2 regions of the Pelagibacterium mangrovi genome follow, and region 2 is predicted to be linked to the other one. Evidence: predicted binding sites of a transcription regulator. Region 2 holds the regulator's gene; the other holds the start of a gene.

Region 1 (9,085 bases), on a different contig from region 2:
GCCCGTCCAGAATTTGGCGCCGCGGAGCTTCTTGTCGGCGTAGGTCAGCTCGTTGTTGAGGACGTAATTGGTGGTCATGGCGACGAGGGTGGCCACCAATTGGCTGTTGGCGAAGTTGAAATCGAGGGCCTGGAAGGCCAGGGCCAGGACCGCCATGTGCACGACGACGCCCGAGGCGCCGACCAGGGCGAACAAAAGGAAGCTGGTGGGCAGGAAGCCGCGCGAGATCTGCGAGAGGATCAACCCCAGGAACTGGGCGACGATCAAGGGGCTCATCTTGCTTTCGCCGGCGTGGCGCGGGCGGAAGCTGTAGGGGACTTCGGCGATCGCCAGCTTGCCGTCCGCCCTGCGGTTGGCGGTGACGATGATGTCGAGCAGAATCTTGAACCCCTCGCGCGATAGCTGGGGAACGATGCGATTGAACAGCGAGCGGCGGAGGAGGAAGAAGCCGCTCATGGGGTCCGAGAGCGACTTGCCCGTCAGGATGCCCGAAAGACGCGTGGCGAGGGTGGAACCCATCTGGCGGCCGGCGGTGAAGCCGGAAACGGAACTCCCCTCCCCCGTATAGCGCGAGCCCACGGCGATATCGGCGCCATCGCGGACCTTTTGCAGCATCTGGGGCAGGATGGTTTCGTCGTGCTGGTGGTCGGCGTCGATCACGGCGACGAATTCGGCCGAGGACGAGGCCATGCCCTCGATGCAGGCCGAGGAGAGGCCGCGCCGCCCGACCCGGTGGATGCAACGCACATGGGGCTTTTGCGCGGCGATGGATTTGGCGAGCTCGGCAGTGCCGTCGGGGCTGTTGTCATCGACGACGATCACTTCGAAAGCGGTGCCGTCGAGCGCGGCTTCGAGCTTTTCGATCAGCGGGCCGATGTTGTCGCGCTCGTTGAAGGTGGGGACGATCACCGACAGGGTCGGCGCTGTCCAGTTCGCATCGAGGGGATCATGGGGGGCAAGGGCAGTCATGGTATCGTCTTTTTATGTCCCCAAGATAGCTCTTGGCTGTTGCGGGCGCGGAGCCCGAAGGCCACCGCGTGCAACCGCTATAACGCGGCGCCCGTCTCGCATAGCAAGCCCGGCTGGGGGATGCAAAATTTTTTGCCCGGGGCGCGCTTGACTCATCTGCCCCCTCTTCCTATCTCGTCGGCCATACTGCTGGCACTCTCGGTACAGGAGTGCTAACAGTGGAGGAATATACGATCTCAACACTACGTTCCAAAGGAGCGACCATGAGCTTCCGTCCCCTACATGACCGCGTTGTGGTCCGGCGCGTCGACAGCGAGGAAAAGACCGCTGGCGGCATCATCATCCCCGACACTGCCAAGGAAAAGCCCTCCGAGGGCGTCATCGTTTCGGTGGGCCCGGGCGCCCGCGACGATGCCGGCAAGGTTACCCCGCTCGACGTCAAGGCCGGCGACCGCGTGCTGTTCGGCAAGTGGAGCGGCACCGAAGTCAAGATCGACGGCGAAGACCTGCTGATCATGAAAGAGTCCGACATCATGGGCGTGATCGAGGCGTAATTTTTACCGGTCGCGTTTTCGAACCTGAAAACGGGTTCCTGAAAACGCTCCAGTCCGCCTCTCCCGCTCTCTTCTTAATTCTCATTCGGAGCAAACTTACATGTCCGCCAAGGAAGTAAAGTTCTCGACCGACGCCCGCGACAAGATGGTCCGCGGCGTCAACATCCTCGCCAATGCGGTGAAGGTGACCCTGGGTCCCAAGGGCCGCAACGTGGTGATCGAAAAGAGCTTCGGCGCTCCCCGCATCACCAAGGACGGCGTTTCGGTCGCCAAGGAAGTCGAGCTTGAAGACAAGTTCGAAAACATGGGCGCCCAGATGGTGCGCGCCGTGGCCTCCAAGACCAACGACATCGCCGGTGACGGCACCACCACCGCGACCGTGCTGGCCCAGTCGATCGTCAACGAAGGCGTCAAGGCCGTCGCTGCCGGCATGAACCCGATGGACCTCAAGCGCGGCATCGACCTCGCCGTGAACGAAGTGATCGGAAACCTCGCTTCGAAGGCCGTCAAGATTTCCAACTCCTCGGAAGTCGCGCAGGTCGGCACCATTTCCGCAAACGGCGAAAAAGAAATCGGCGAGATGATCGCCAGCGCCATGCAGAAGGTCGGCAATGAAGGTGTCATCACCGTCGAGGAAGCCAAGACCGCCGAGACCGAACTCGACGTCGTCGAAGGCATGCAGTTCGACCGTGGGTATCTGTCGCCCTATTTCGTGACCAACACCGAAAAGATGGTCGCCCAGCTCGACGATCCGCTGATCCTGCTGCACGAAAAGAAGCTTGCCAATCTGCAGGCCCTGCTGCCGGTTCTCGAAGCCGTCGTCCAGAGCCAGCGTCCGCTGCTGATCATTGCCGAGGACGTTGAAGGCGAAGCGCTCGCCACCCTCGTCGTCAACCGTCTGCGTGGTGGCCTGAAGGTCGCTGCCGTCAAGGCTCCGGGCTTCGGCGATCGCCGCAAGGCCATGCTCGAGGACATCGCCATCCTGACCGGCGGTCAGGTGATTTCCGAAGACCTCGGCATCAAGCTCGAAAGCGTGACGCTCGATATGCTCGGCACTGCCAAGCGCGTCGAAATCTCCAAGGAAAACACCACCATCGTCGATGGTTCGGGCTCCAAGGAAGACATCGAAGGCCGCGTCAACCAGATCAAGGCGCAGATCGAGGAAACCACCTCGGACTACGACCGCGAGAAGCTCCAGGAACGCCTGGCCAAGCTCGCTGGCGGCGTTGCCGTGATCCGCGTCGGCGGTGCGACCGAAGTGGAAGTGAAAGAGCGCAAGGACCGCGTCGACGACGCGCTCAACGCGACTCGCGCTGCCGTTGAAGAAGGCATCGTTCCGGGCGGCGGCGTGGCTCTGCTGCGTGCTTCGTCCAACCTTGCCGCCAAGGGCATCAACGCCGACCAGGAAGCCGGTATCGCCATCGTGCGCCGCGCGCTCCAGGAGCCGGTGCGTCAGATCGTCAACAACGCCGGCGACGAAGGTTCGGTGGTTGTGGGCAAGATCCTCGACAACGGTTCGGACACCTATGGCTACGACGCCCAGACGGGCGAATATGGCGACATGATCCAGATGGGCATCATCGACCCCGTCAAGGTGGTTCGCACAGCCCTGCAGGACGCTGCCTCGGTTGCGGGCCTCTTGGTCACCACCGAAGCCATGATCGCCGAACTGCCCAAGACCGAAGCGCCGGCAATGCCGGGCGGCGGCGGCATGGGCGGTATGGGCGGCATGGATTTCTAATCCATCCCCATCGCTATCGGGGTCTCTCCAGACCCTCGAACGGGAAGGCGGTCCTCCGGGGCCGCCTTTTCCGTTTTTTGGGGTGTTAGGGGAATCGATTGGCCATGTCGGTTGTGGGAGCTCAGCGCACCCCTCATCCGACCGCTTCGCGGCCTGCCATTCGAGCATAGCTCTCATGGCCTTCTCGCCTCCAATCGTGCCACCGGCACGATTGGCCAAAGGACGGCTCGAAGTCTCCCTCAGGGGGAGAAGGGGTGATTGTGGCAGCGTTTCGGAAAGAACTCTGATGCTTCCCCAAGAGCCCCCTGTGCTAGCGTCGAGGAACGGCGGTTGCGGATGGTCTAAGGAAAGAACAGGAGCTTGATGGCGAGGGCGATGGAGACGATGACGACAAGGGGCCGGATGACACGGGCGCCGAAGCGGATGCCGGTGATGGCGCCGAGGTAGCCGCCGAGCAATTGGCCGGCGGCCATGACGGCGGCGACGGGCCAGACGACGTCGCCCGCGAAGATGAAAAAGCAGAGCGCCGCGAGGTTGGAGGTGACGTTGAGCACCTTGGTGTGAGCCGAAGCACGGGCCGCCGCTAGGCCGAAGAGCGCGACGAAGGCCAGGATGAAGAACGAGCCGGTGCCCGGGCCGAACAGGCCATCGTAAAAGCCGATGCCGAAGGCAAAGAGCGGGACGAAGGTGGAGAAATCGAGCCGCGCCGCGCCGTCGATATCCTTGATGGCGGGTGAGAGGGTGAAATAGAGCGCCACCGCGATGATCGCGATGGGGACGGCGATTTCGAGCGCGGAGGTATCGATCTGCTTGAGGGCGATGGCGCCCAGGAACGAGCCGGCGAAGGCAGCGGCCATCGAGGGGATCAGCGAGAGGATCGAGACGTAGCCCTTACGCCAATAGGTGTAGGCGGCCATCGTGGTGCCGACGATGGACTGGGCCTTGTTGGTGGCCAGCGCCGTGACCGGGGGAAGGCCAGCCGAAAGCAGGGCCGGAATGGTGATCATTCCGCCGCCGCCGGCAACGGCATCGACGAAGCCGGCGACGACGCCGACGCCGCCGAGGATGAGAAGAACCCAGATATCGAACACGGAATGATGGCCCTGAAGCGGAAGACGGGGCTTGCTGGCATGAAGCGGGGCGGTTTGCAATGGGGGGTGCAGGTCGGTGGGGCTGTGTCTGGGCTTTGGTGGGTGGGCAGGCGCTGGACTGGATTCCGGGAATAAATCCCGGAATGACAAGGTGGGGGTGGGGCGGAGTTGGTGGACTGGCCCCTGCGGCGTTATTTCCGGGTGGAGAAGACGGTGCCGTTATTTTCTGGTCGAGGTTCTGGGTATGGGAGCGGGTGGATTGGTGTTGTTTGAGTGAACGATGCGTCGGTTTTAGGCTGATTTCTCGATCGGGGAAATTGCGGCAATGTCCGGGCATCACAACCCAACACCGGATACATCACCATGACTTCGTTTCAGACTTATCTTCCGACTGCCGGGCGCATTCTGCTGGCGTTGATCTTCATCATTGCGGGCTTCCAGAAGATCCCGGCGATCGAGTTCAATGTCGGCTATATGGAAATGTTCGGCGTGCCCGGCATCCTGATCTGGCCGGCCATTGTCCTTGAAATCGTCGGCGGCCTGATGCTGGTCATCGGCTTCAAGGCGCGCCGGGCGGCGGCTGCACTGGGCGCCTTTACGCTGCTTTCGGGCTTCATCTTCCACTTCAACCCGGCCGATGCCATGGAAATGACCTCGTTCCTCAAGAACATCGCCATAACCGGCGGCATGCTCTATGTCATCGCCTATGGTGCGGGCGCGCTGTCGGTGGATGAGCGCAAGGCATAAGGACTGCGCTTCCGATGCAATTTGAAGGGGCCGCGTGAGCGGCCCTTTTTCATGGGCGGAAGCTGGAGGCGCCGAGGGTGGCGAGGAGCTTGTCCAGGGTGGCTATCTTGCCCTCGTGCCAATCGGCGTTGCGGGCGACGACCAGCAGGGACTCGCTTTTGAGCATCACCCCATCCTCAAGGACGCGCAGGCCGTTGGCCTTGAGCGTGGAGCCCGTGGTGGTGATATCGACGATCAGGTCCGCAGCGCCCGAGGCCGGGGCGGCTTCGGTGGCGCCAAGGCTTTCGACGATCCGGTATTCGGCGATGCCGTGGCGGGCGAAGTGGCGGCGGGTGAGATTGACGAATTTGGTCGCCACCTTGAGCCAGCGGCCATGGCGGGCGCGGAAATCGGCGGCGACGTCGGACAGATCGGCCATCGCCGTCACATCGATCCAGCTATCGGGGACCGCAACCACCGCATCGGCGCGGCCGAAGCCCAGGCGCTTGGCGATTTCGACCTGCTGGGGGCCGGTTTCCGCCGATTCGTGGATCAAATCCTCACCGGTGATGCCAATATCGATGGTGCCCCGGATCAGCTCGCGGGCGATCTCGGAGGCCGAGAGGAACCGCACGACGACATCGGGCATGGCGGCCATTTCACCAAGATAGGAGCGCGCGCCGCCGGGGCGCTCGATGGGCAGGCCCGCGTTTTCGAATACGGCGATGGCTTGCTCCTGAATGCGGCCCTTGGAAGGGAGCGCGAGCATGATGGTGCTGCTCATACCTGCACCTCAGCTTCCAAACGATCCACCCATACCGCGCAACCGACGGCGGGGATATCTTCAGGCGCGCCGAGGCGGCGCAGCAGGCGGTCGTATTGCCCGCCGGAAATGAGCACCAGCCCCCCTGCCCCGGTCACTTCGAAGGTGATGCCGGTGTAGTAATCGAGGCGCGGGGAAAAGCCAGCGTCGAACAGCACCGTGCCGCCGAGACCGTCATGCAATTGGGCCACCCGGCGGCGGGCGGTGGAAAGGGCCACCGAAAGGTCGATGCCGGTGGCGAGGCCAAGGCTGCCGATGGCGGCGAGGGCTTTTTCGGCGGGGCCGGAAATGGCGAGATAGTTGCGCAACAAATCGATGGCCGGGCCGGGAACATGGGCGGCTTCGAGGGCCTGCTTTTCGAGGTAGCGCTCGGCGATTTCCTCTGGGCTGCGGCTTTCGGTGAGGCTGAGGCCGTTGGTGAGCATCAGCTCGCGCACCCAATCGGCGATGTCGCCGGTGGGAAGGCCTGCCGGGCCGGCGGCGGGGGGCTTGGGGTCGGCGAGGCGATCGAGGAGATGGGCCATGGCCTCGGGGTGGCCGTAGCGGGCGCGGATGCGCGGGCGCCAGACATCGGGCATGTCGCAGGCGTTAAGGATTGTTTCGAACAGGTCGATATCGCCCATGCGGATGGTTGGGGCGGCGACGCCATAGATATCGATGACGGCGCGGGCGAAGGCGATGACGCGGGTGAGCGCCGCATCGGCATCGGGGAGCGCCAGGAGCTCGATGCCGCCCTGATCGAATTCGGCGGGGCCATCGGCGCGCTGGCGGAAGATGGGGCCGAGATAGCCATAGGCGGCGGGGGTGGCCGCGCCGGTGGCGATATGCTCGATGGCGATGGGCAGGGTGAAATCGGGGCGCAGGCAGAATTCCGAGCCGTCGGGGGCCTGGGTGAGGATCATGCGCGCGCCGAGCTCCTCGCCGGCGAGGTCGAAATAGGCGGCGGGGGGAATGAGGATCGGTGGGGCCGCGAGGGTGATGCCGGGGGTGGAGACGAGGGCGTGGAGGGCGGAGCGGCGGGTGGTGGAGGTCATGGGCGGGCTCCGGTAACAAGCTCGCGTCGGCTCTGGCGATTGGGGCAAAGGCTGCCCCCCCTCATCCGACCGCTTCGCGGCCACCTTCTCTCACCAGGGGAGAAGGGGTTCAGGACATAATCTACCACGGAATGCTTTGCAGGCGCTGGGCACCCCTCATCCGTCTCGCCCTGCGGGCGATCCACCTTCTCCCTCAAGGGGAGAAGGGTAGCCAGGGGGAACGTTTCGGCTGGAGCCCTAAGGCTGCAAAGAGAGCCCCCCTCGCCCCGCTGGGGAGAGGGGATGGGGGTGAGGGGCCGGCCAAGGGAACCGGGGGGGGCGAGCATCACCCGTTTGCCTTTATCCAGGCCGCGACGGCGGGGATTTGTTTGACGAAATCGACCATTTGCGCGCGGGGGACCGAATATTGGCCGGGGCGTTCGGTTTTCCAGGCGGCGTTGTCGGTGATGGACGCGGCGGCTTCGGCGCCCTCGGCCAAATCCTTGATCTGGACGACGCCCTGTTCGCGTTCGTCGGAGCCCTGGATGATCACCGCCGGGGCGTTGCGCTTGTCGGCGTATTTCATCTGCTTGCCCATGTTCTTGGAGGCACCCAGGAACAGTTCGGCGCGGATGCCGGCGGTGCGCAGATCGGCGACCATTTTCTGGTAGTCGGCGATCCGGTCCTTTTCCATGACGGTGACGACGACCGGGCCGGTGGTCGGGGCGCTGGAGAGATTGCCGGTGAGGCGCAGGGCGGAGGCGAGGCGGGAGACGCCGATGGAAAAGCCGGTGGCCGGGGTTTCCTCGTTGCGGAAGCGGGAGACGAGGCCGTCATAGCGGCCACCGCCGCCGACCGAGCCGAACACCACGTCCTGGCCCTTTTCGTTCTGGACCTTGAAGGTCAGTTCGATTTCGAAAACCGGGCCGGTGTAATATTCGAGGCCGCGGACAACGGAGGGGTCGATCTTGATGCGGTCGGGGTCGTAACCGGCGGAGGTGAAGAGAGCCTGCATCTCCCGAAGTTCCTCAACACCATCGGCAAACGTCTTCGTCAATTTATATGCCGACAGTTCCGGGACAGAGAAATACGCATCTTCGTAACCTGCTATGTCCTCTGGAGCAGCGAGGTCGAAAAGTTGTTCGGCATTTTCAATGCTCACTGCCTTTATAATCGCAGTGCATTGTTGTTCGTCGAGCCTGGCGCCTTCGGTGAAATCGCCGCTCTCGTCCTTGCGGCCTTCGCCGAGGAGCAGGCGGACGCCTTCGGGGCCGAATTTGTCGAGCTTGTCGATGGCGCGCAGGACGGAGAGCTTCTGGACTTCATCGACCACGCCGATGGATTGGAGCACGCCGTCGAGGACCTTGCGGTTGTTGACGCGGACGACGTATTTGCCCTGCAAACCCAGCGCGTCCATGGTGTCGGCCATCATCATGCAGATTTCGGCGTCGGCTTCGGGGCCGGCTGCGCCGACGGTGTCGGCGTCGAATTGCATGAACTGACGGAAGCGGCCGGGGCCGGGCTTTTCGTTGCGGAACACCCAACCCTGACGGTAGGACCTGAACGGTTTCGGCAGGTCCTGATAGTTCTGGGCGAAATAGCGGGCGAGCGGGGCAGTCAGATCGTAGCGCAGGCTCATCCATTGCTCGTCATCGTCCTGCACCGAAAAGACGCCGGCGTTGGGGCGGTCGGTGTCGGGGAGGAATTTGCCCAGCGTTTCGGTGTATTCGAGGAACGGGGTCTGGAGGGGATCGAAGCCATAGCGCTGGTACACATGCCGGATCTTGCCCACCATCTCTTCGATAGCGGCCAGATCGGCCGGTTCGGAATCGACGAAACCGCGCGGCAGGCGCGGTTCGATGAGCGCAGTGTTCTTGGCCATTATGGTGGTCCCCAGCCCCGAAATTTCGGGCTTTTTGAAATACGCGCCGTTCCTAACCGATATGAGAATTCGAGACAAGGCGAGCCGGCGGTGTTGCCGATGGGCCACAGGGGGATGCGATCTGCGACATCGCGCCACATCAGGGGTTGGCGATCACGGATTCGTGAGTTATGAGATCGTCACCTTCAACCGGCGCCTGCAACGGGCGCGTCAGCCTTCGGGAGACGTCATATGACAGCATTTGCTTACGTCCTCACCCGTGGAGTTGAAGGTCGCGGCTGGGTAA
Region 2 (9,085 bases):
CCGAGAGCGTGCGGGAAGTCTGCTTGCGGCCCTTGCCGTGGCAATCGGTGCAGGGCTGGTCCATGGTTTCCCCGCGCCCGTGGCATTGGGGACAGGTCTGCTGGATGGTGAAGAACCCTTGCGCGGCGCGGACCTTGCCATGGCCGCCGCACATGCGGCAGGTGGAAAACCCGGTGCCCGGCTTGGCGCCCGACCCCTCGCAGGTGTCGCAATGGACGAGGGTCGGCACGTCGATATCGACGGTAGTGCCGCCAAAGGCGTCCTCTAAGGTGATTTCGAGATTGTAGCGCAGGTCCGAGCCGCGCTGGCGGCCGTCGCGCTGGCGCTGGCCACGGGCGCCGCCCATGAACTCGCCGAAAATATCCTCGAAGATATCGGACATCGAGGAGGAGAAATCATTGCCGAACCCGTTGGCGCCGCCATGGCCATTGGTGAAGGCGGCGTGCCCGAACCGGTCATAGGCGGCCCGCTTCTGCGGGTCCTTGAGGGTATCATAGGCCTCGGACACTTCCTTGAACCGATGCTCGGCGTCCTTGTCGCCCGGATTGCGGTCCGGGTGGTACTGCATGGCAAGCTTGCGGTAAGCGGATTTGAGCGCCGCCGCATCGCACGCCTTTTCCACCCCGAGCACTGAATAGAAATCGGCCTTGGACATTTTTCTATAAATTCCCCTTGTCGCGGCAGGGGCAAGCGCAGGACGGGTGCAAGATCATCTCTTGTGCCAAACCAACCGTTCGTATCTTTTTCAAATGCGTCCGGGAGCCCGGCATGGCCGGCTCCAGTGCACGATTAGGTAATCATCTTTGCCGCCTGTTACCATAGCCAGCGGCAAAATGGCCAGCGGGGCCAGCTGATTCACGTGAAACCGGGATACATCGCCTCTCCAAACGACAGTGCCGCCCGGAGGCGGCACTGAAATGTTGGAAAGTCCCTAAGGCCTTAGGCCGACTTCTTGTCGTCGTCGTCCTTGACCTCTTCGAAGTCGGCGTCGACCACGTCGTCGTCATCCTTGGCGTCGCTCGCGGCCTGGGCCTCGGCTTCGTCCTGGCTGGCCTTGTACATGGCTTCCCCGAGCTTCATGGAAGCCTGGGCGAGCGCTGCGGCCTTTTCCTTGATCGCTTCGGCGTCGTCGCCTTCGAGCGCGGTCTTGGTCTCGGCGATCGCGGTTTCGATTTCGGCCTTCACCTCGGGCGAAACCTTGTCGCCATGTTCCTTCAATGAGGACTCGGTGGAATGAACGAGGCTTTCGGCCTGGTTTTTGGCTTCCACGGTCTCGCGGCGCTTCTTGTCGGCTTCCGCGTTGGCTTCGGCGTCCTTGACCATCTGTTCGATATCGGCGTCCGAAAGACCGCCCGAGGCCTGGATGCGGATCTGCTGCTCCTTGCCGGTGCCCTTGTCCTTGGCCGAAACCTGGACGATGCCGTTGGCGTCGATGTCGAAGGTCACTTCGATCTGGGGCACGCCGCGGGGCGCGGTGGGGATGCCCACGAGATCGAACTGGCCGAGCATCTTGTTGTCGGCAGCCATTTCACGCTCGCCCTGGAAGACCCGGATCGTCACCGCCGACTGATTGTCTTCGGCGGTGGAGAACACCTGGCTCTTCTTGGTCGGGATCGTGGTGTTGCGGTCGATCAGCCGGGTAAAGACGCCGCCCAGCGTTTCGATGCCCAGCGAAAGCGGGGTCACGTCGAGCAGCAGGACGTCTTTGACGTCACCCTGGAGCACGCCGGCCTGGATGGCGGCGCCCATGGCGACCACTTCGTCCGGGTTGACGCCCTTGTGGGGTTCCTTGCCGAAGAAGTTCTTCACCTCTTCCTGTACCTTGGGCATGCGGGTCATGCCGCCCACCAGCACCACTTCGTCGATCTCGCCAGCCGAAATCCCGGCGTCCTTGAGCGCTGCGCGGCAGGGCTCGATGGTGCGCTTGATGAGGTCTTCGACGATCGATTCGAACTTGGCGCGGGTCAGCTTGAGCTGAAGGTGCTTGGGGCCGGAAGCATCGGCGGTGATGAACGGCAGGTTCACTTCGGTCTGGCTGGCCGAGGAAAGCTCGATCTTGGCCTTTTCGGCGGCTTCCTTGAGGCGCTGCAGGGCAAGCTTGTCGCCGCGCAGGTCGATGCCCTGCTCCTTCTTGAACTCGTCGGCGAGGTAATCGACAAGACGCATGTCGAAGTCTTCACCGCCCAGGAAGGTGTCGCCATTGGTGGATTTGACCTCGAACACGCCATCGCCGATTTCCAGGATGGAGATATCGAAGGTGCCACCGCCAAGGTCATAAACGGCGATCGTGCCCGCTTCGCGCTTTTCAAGCCCATAGGCGAGCGCGGCAGCGGTCGGTTCGTTGATGATGCGCAGCACTTCGAGCCCGGCGATCTTGCCGGCGTCCTTGGTGGCCTGGCGCTGGCTGTCGTTGAAATAGGCCGGAACCGTGATCACCGCCTGGGTGACGTTTTCACCGAGGTAGGATTCGGCGGTTTCCTTCATCTTGGTGAGGATCATGGCCGAGACTTCGGACGGCGAGGAGGCCTTGCCGTTCACTTCTACCCATGCGTCGCCATTGTCGCCCTTGACGATCTTGTAGGGGACCAGGCCCTTGTCCTTGGTCACCATCGGATCGTCGAACCGGCGCCCGATCAGGCGCTTGACGGCAAACAGCGTGCCCTCGGGATTGGTCACGGCCTGGCGCTTGGCAGGCTGGCCGACGAGGCGCTCGCCATCATTGGAGAAGGCCACCATCGAGGGCGTGGTGCGCGCGCCCTCGGCGTTTTCGATCACTTTAGGGGTCTTGCCGTCCATGACGGCAACGCACGAATTGGTCGTGCCCAGGTCGATACCGATTACTTTTCCCATTTGAAGAAAACCTCTTTTCTTAAAGCGAGTCCCTGAAATTTGGCCCTGACCCTCAACGCGCCCATTTGCGTTGCGGCATCGCGTTACTGGCCGGTGCCGGACCCCTCTGGGATGGATATTCAAAGCCCCGGTTTCCCGGGCTTGGTGGCTATATAAGCAGGGGGTCCGGCGCCTTCAAGCGCCCAAACCCCTGCTTTGGGCCTCAATCAGGCCGATTTGTCGATGTTTTCGCCCGGGTCGACTTCGAGGTCGGGGGCGGGTTTGTTGCCGCCCTTGGCGACACCGACCATGGCGGGGCGCAAAACGCGCTCGCCGATGGTGTAGCCGGCCTGGACGACCTGGACCACAGTGCCCTCGGGCACCGAAGGATCGGGCACCTCGAACATGGCCTGATGACGATGGGGGTCGAATTTCTCGCCTTCAGCGAGGATCGGGGTGACGCCGTTCTTTTGCAGCAGGCGCTGCATTTCACGTTCGGTCATCTCGATCCCTTCGATAAGGGATTTGAGCGTTCCGTCCGCCGTCTCGCGCGCCTCGGCCGGGATCACCATCAGGGCGCGCGACAGATTGTCCGTGGCCACCAGCATGTCGCGGGCAAAGCCGGAAATGGCGTAGGAGCGCGTATCGGCGATTTCGCGCTCGGTGCGCTTGCGCAGATTTTCCATTTCCGCCGCCGTGCGCAGAACCTGATCGCGCAACTGGGCCTTTTCGTCTTCGAGCTGGGCGATCCGGTCCTCGGACGTGGGCTCGGTAAAAGCCTTGTCCTCGGCCGTCTCGGCCTCGGGGTGCCGGTTGGTCTCTTCGGTCGGCTCGGGCGTCGTGTTGTCGTCGCTCATCATTGCTCTTTCACCGATTGGGGGAATTTTCGATTGCCCGCCATATCGGCCAAGGGGCGGATTTTTTCAAGTGCGGGAAATTTGTGGGTGTCATCGAAGGTGGTGATTCGAGGCCGGCTCTGCGCACCCCTCACCCCCGGCCCTGGTTCGTCTCCAATCGCTCCACCGGAGCGATTGGTGGCTGCGCCACCGCCTCCCAGTCCCTCAAGGGGAGAGGGGGGCTCCTGTGGCAGCTTTGGAGTTCTTGCCGCGACGCTGCCAAGGGCTACCCTTCTCCCCTTGAGGGAGAAGGTGAGCCTTAACGATCCCAAACCCTAAATCTCCCCCTTCCGGGAAATCAGCCGCGAGACGATATGGGCGGTGTAATCGACCACCGGCACGATCCTGGCGTAGTTCAACCGCGTCGGCCCGATGACGCCGAGCACGCCGACCACCTTGTCGTTGGCGTCCTTATAGGGCGAGAGTACCACCGAAGAACCTGAGAGCGAAAAGAGCTTGTTTTCCGAGCCGATGAAGATACGCACCCCCTGGGCGGTTTCCGCGTCGTTCAAAAGTTCGATCAACCCCTTCTTGGTCTCGATCTCGTCGAAGAGCTGGCGCACGCGGGCCAGATCGTCCGAGGCCATGGTATCGTCGATGAGATTGGCCCGGCCGCGCACGATCAGCGTCGGCGCCGAGGTATCGGCCTCGATCATCGAGGCGAGTCCGGATTCCACGAGTCTTTGCGCAATGGCGTCGAGCTCGGCGCGCTGGGTTTCGCTCTGGCGGCGGATGGAATCGCGAGCCTCGGTGAGCGTCTTGCCCACGATATGATGGGCGAGAAAATTGGAAGCCTGGGTGAGCGTGCTGGCCGTGAGCCCCGGCGGCAGGGCGATGATCCGGTTTTCCACCTGCCCGTCCTGACCCACCAGGATCGCCATGGCGCGTTCGGGGTCGAGGCGCACGAATTCGAGGTGCTTGAGCACCATGTCCGATTTCGTCGCGATCACCATGCCGGCCCCATGCGAGAGACCCGACAGCAGCACGCTGGCTTCGTTCAGAAGATCCTCGACCCGGCCCGAGCGCCCGCCTCCCGAAACGGTGCGGGCGATCTGGTCGCGCTCGGCTTCGTCCACAGCGCCCACTTCGAGCATGGCGTCGACGAAAAACCGCAACCCCTCCTGGGTGGGCGCCCGCCCTGCCGAAGTATGGGGCGCGGCGATCAGCCCCAGCTCCTCGAGATCGGCCATGACGTTGCGGACCGAGGCGGGAGAAAGCTGCATGTCGAGCATTTTGGAGATGGCGCGCGACCCCACCGGTTCGCCGGTTTCCAGATACCGCTCGACCAGCCGGCGGAAGATATCCTGGCTGCGCGCCGAAAGCGCTTCGAGAAATTCCGAGGATTGTAACGAATGGCGGTCCATGCTCACCCCAGCGGAGAGGTCGAAAAGATCGATACCCGGTTTCGCCCGGCCGATCTTAACTAAGTAGGAGAAAAGCCCCGGGACGCCAAGAGAGCGCTGTTGTTCCCCATCCCGTGAAGCGTTAAGAGGCTGGTAACCAAACCGGCAGGACAAGGATTCGGATTTTATGCGGCCAAGCGGACGGGCGTTCGATCAGATGCGCGATGTGACCTTCGAGCGGGGCATCGCGCCGCAAGCCGAAGGCTCGTGCCTTGTTGCATTCGGGCGCACGCGAGTGCTGGTGACGGCAACCGTCGAAACCACCCTGCCCCCCTGGCGGCGCGGGCAGGGCCTGGGCTGGGTCACCGCCGAATACGGCATGCTGCCGCGCGCCACCGGCAGCCGTACACGCCGCGAGGCGACCGCCGGCAAGCAATCGGGCCGCACCCAGGAAATCCAGCGCCTGATCGGGCGCTCGCTCCGCGCGGTGGTCGATATGGCCGCGCTGGGGGAAAACCAGATCATCCTCGATTGCGACGTGCTCGAAGCCGATGGCGGCACCCGCACCGCCTCGATCACCGGCGCCTTCGTCGCCATGAGCGAAGCGATCGGCTGGATGAAGGAACGCTCCCTGCTCAAGGGCAATCCCATCCGCGACCACGTCGCGGCGGTCAGTTGCGGCATCTATCGCGGCGCGCCGGTCCTCGATCTCGATTATCTCGAGGACAGCGAAGCGGAAACCGACGCCAATTTCGTCCTGACCGGCTCGGGTAAATTCGTTGAGATCCAGGGAACGGCGGAAGGCGAAGCCTTTTCCATGGGCGAGCTCACCCAATTGATCGGGCTGGCGCAGAAAGGCATCGGCGACCTCGTTGCTCTGCAGCGGGCCGTGCTGGAGGTGGCCCCATGAGCCAATTCAAACTCAAGCGCGGCGACCGGCTGGTGCTGGCCACCCACAACAAGGGCAAGCTCGCCGAATTTCAGGACATGCTGGCCGATATCGGCCTCGATATCGTTTCGGCCGGTGAACTCGGCCTGCCCGAGCCCGAGGAAACCGGAACGACCTTTGTCGAAAACGCGCGTTTGAAGGCCCATGCCGCCGCAAAGGCCACGGGTGGGATCGCGCTCAGCGACGATTCGGGGATTTCGGTCGATGCGCTCGACGGTGCGCCGGGCGTCTATACCGCCGATTGGGCCGGCGTGCCGCGCAATTTCACCAACGCCATGCAGAGGGTACAGGATTTGCTGGTCGAAAAGGGCGCGACCAAGCCCGATCAGCGCAAGGCGCAGTTCAACGCGGTCCTGTGCCTCGCCTTCCCCGACGGCACCGACATGATTTTCGAGGGCGTCGCGCCCGGCACCCTGGTCTGGCCGCCGGTCGGCGACAGCGGCCACGGCTATGATCCGATGTTCAAGCCCGATGGGTATGAAAAGACCTTCGGCCAGATGAGCGCGGCCGAAAAGCATTCCTGGGCGCCGGGCAGGGAAGGACTTTCCCACCGCGCGCGGGCTTTCGCCAAATTCGTAAAGGACGTTCTTTGAGCGCCAACACGCACTTCGGGGTCTATGTCCATTGGCCGTTCTGCGCGGCCAAATGCCCCTATTGCGACTTCAATTCCCACGTCCATCACGGCAAGTTCGACGAAGAGAGCTACGTCACCGCCTACGTCAAGGAAATCGAGACCACGGCGCGGCGCGCGCCCGAGCGGCTGGTGGAATCCATATTTTTCGGCGGTGGCACGCCCTCGCTGATGAAGCCCGCCTCGGTCGGCGCCATTCTCGATGCGATTGGAAAAAACTGGCAGGTTTCGGACTCGGTTGAAATCACCCTCGAAGCCAATCCCACCTCGGTCGAGGCCGATCGCTTCCGGGGCTATCGCGCCGCCGGGGTCAACCGGGTTTCGCTCGGCGTCCAATCGCTGCGCCCCGAGCCGCTGGCCCGGCTGGGGCGGCTGCATTCGGTCGACGACGCGGTGGCCGCCGTGAGATTGGCGCAATCGATCTTCGATCGGTCGAGCTTCGATATCATCTACGCCCGCCCCGACCAGACGCTGGACCAGTGGGAAGAAGAATTGACCGAGGCACTGGCGCTTTCGGATGGGCATCTGTCGCTCTATCAGCTCACCATCGAATCGGGGACGCGCTATTTCGACCTGTTCCAGGCCGGAAAGCTCAAGATGCCCTCCGAGGATCTTTCGGCCGACATGTTCGAGATGACCCAGGAGCTGACCGCTTCCTACGGCCTTCCCGCCTATGAGATTTCCAACCACGCCCGCCCCGGTCAGGAAAGCCGGCACAATCTCACCTATTGGCGCTATGGCGAATATGCCGGCATCGGGCCGGGGGCGCATGGGCGGCTGATCATGGGCGGCGCGCGCCACGCCACCGCCGCCGAACGCATGCCGTTCAAATGGTGGGAAAAGGTGATCGAAACCGGCGACGGGCTGGTCACCGACGATACGCTGACCTGGGACGAGGAAGGCGACGAATATCTCGTCATGGGCCTGAGATTGCGCGAGGGCATCGACCCGGCCCGGTATCAATCCCTCGCCCGCCGGGCGCTCACGGCGACCCAGATCGATTTTCTGAAAGGGATCGGCTTTATCGAAACCCTGCCCAATGGCCGGCTGCGCGTCACCGACAAGGGCTGGCCGGTGCTCGACGCGGTGGTCGCCGATCTGGCGGCTTAGTTTTCGCGGCAAGCTCATCAACTGGATTCCGGGAATAAATCCCGGAATGACGCCAGTGGGTTTGGGCAGCGCGGTCGCCTTGAACTTAGCGCGCCCGTTACCGAAACTCCGCCGCCGGCGGTATCCCCGCATCGATCCCGATCCCGCCGCTCGACGCCAGCGGCAAGCCGCCCAGCCGCGCTGCTTCGATGGTCGTCGCCCCGCCGGGGCCGATCTGCCGCATGGTCAGCCCATATTCCCCGCGTCCGTCGAAATGGAACCGGATCGGCCCGTCGCGGCCGCTAAACCCGGCAGGCGAGAGCAATCCATTGCCGAAAGGCGGGGTGGCAAGGCTGAGCGAGGGCGTGTTGGCAAGGAGCACCGCCGAATAGGCAAGCGTTGCAAATTGATGCGGCTCGGTGCCGAACCGCGCGCGATAGGCACCCGCCAATCCCGCCAGCCCGGACGGATCGATGGCCGGATAGACGGCGCCCGCGAGATAGGCCTGCGCCGAAATCTCCGCCGCGCCTTCCCAATCGGACGAGCCGATGACGATAAACCGGTCGCGCGGCACCCGCGCCGCTTCGAGCAAGATGCCGAAGCTCGGCGCGGTGGCGCTGTCGGGGAGATAGAGCGCGTCGACGAGGTTCGACCGCATGGCCGGCGCCAGCCGTTCCACCGCCCGCCGGGCCTGCGCCTCGTCGGAAAACATTTCGATCCCCACGATCTCCATGCCGGTTTCTCCCGCTGCCTGCCGCAGCGCCTCGGCCCGGGCATTGCCCAGCGGGGTATCGGGGATGATCGCCGCGACCGCGTTACGGCCCTGGGCCCGCGCAAAGCCCAAAGCGCGCATGATCTCGGCTTCCGGGAGGACGCTCAGGAGGTACACCCCGTCGGTCGCAACGCTCGATGTTGAGGAAAAGCCGATCAGCGGGGTGTCGTAGGATCGGGCGAGCGCGCCGGCCATGGCGACCGAATCGGCAGTGAGGGGCCCGATGATCAGTTCCGCCCCCTCGGCCAAGGCCTGCTGGGTGGCGTTGCGCGCCATTTCGGCGCTCGAGCCGGCATCCTTGAGCACCAGATGGATGGTGGGGCCGGGTGTCTGCTCCATCGCCAGCCGCGCGCCATTGGCCATCGATCGCCCGACCGAAGCGGCGCTGCCCGAAAGCGGCAGGATCAGCGCCACGCGCACCGGCCCGGTGCCAATGATTTCGCCCTGGGCCGGCGCCATGGAGGAAATCGGCGTCGCCGGCAGGGTCGGGCCTTGCGGCGCGACGCGGGCGGTCGGCGAGCAGGCAATGGCCGTCAGGCAAAGGACAGCGCCTAGAAAATTCTTCGCCCATCCAGA

What was found. The regulator HrcA, encoded in region 2, represses chaperone genes, less so after heat shock. The targets are predictions, from matches to a motif close to GTTAGCACTCNCNNNNNGNGAGTGCTAAC.
Region 1: V4T21_RS15940 (co-chaperone GroES) is a predicted target of HrcA. The motif match lies at 1,158-1,186, and genes of this name have one in related genera.

What each region holds. Positions count from the first base shown of each region.
Region 1 is NZ_JBAFXA010000009.1:83,788-92,872, forward strand. Features, by position in the region: gene V4T21_RS15935 (glycosyltransferase) at 1-969, opposite strand, end outside; gene V4T21_RS15940 (co-chaperone GroES) at 1,233-1,523, shown strand; gene groL (chaperonin GroEL) at 1,624-3,264, shown strand; gene V4T21_RS15950 (TSUP family transporter) at 3,606-4,355, opposite strand; gene V4T21_RS15955 (DoxX family protein) at 4,719-5,102, shown strand; gene hisG (ATP phosphoribosyltransferase) at 5,152-5,865, opposite strand; gene V4T21_RS15965 (ATP phosphoribosyltransferase regulatory subunit) at 5,862-6,938, opposite strand; gene hisS (histidine--tRNA ligase) at 7,264-8,799, opposite strand.
Region 2 is NZ_JBAFXA010000002.1:232,366-241,450, reverse strand. Features, by position in the region: gene dnaJ (molecular chaperone DnaJ) at 1-655, opposite strand, end outside; gene dnaK (molecular chaperone DnaK) at 940-2,850, opposite strand; gene grpE (nucleotide exchange factor GrpE) at 3,057-3,686, opposite strand; gene hrcA (heat-inducible transcriptional repressor HrcA) at 4,001-5,089, opposite strand; gene rph (ribonuclease PH) at 5,256-5,978, shown strand; gene rdgB (RdgB/HAM1 family non-canonical purine NTP pyrophosphatase) at 5,975-6,610, shown strand; gene hemW (radical SAM family heme chaperone HemW) at 6,607-7,758, shown strand; gene V4T21_RS03875 (penicillin-binding protein activator) at 7,856-9,085, opposite strand, start outside.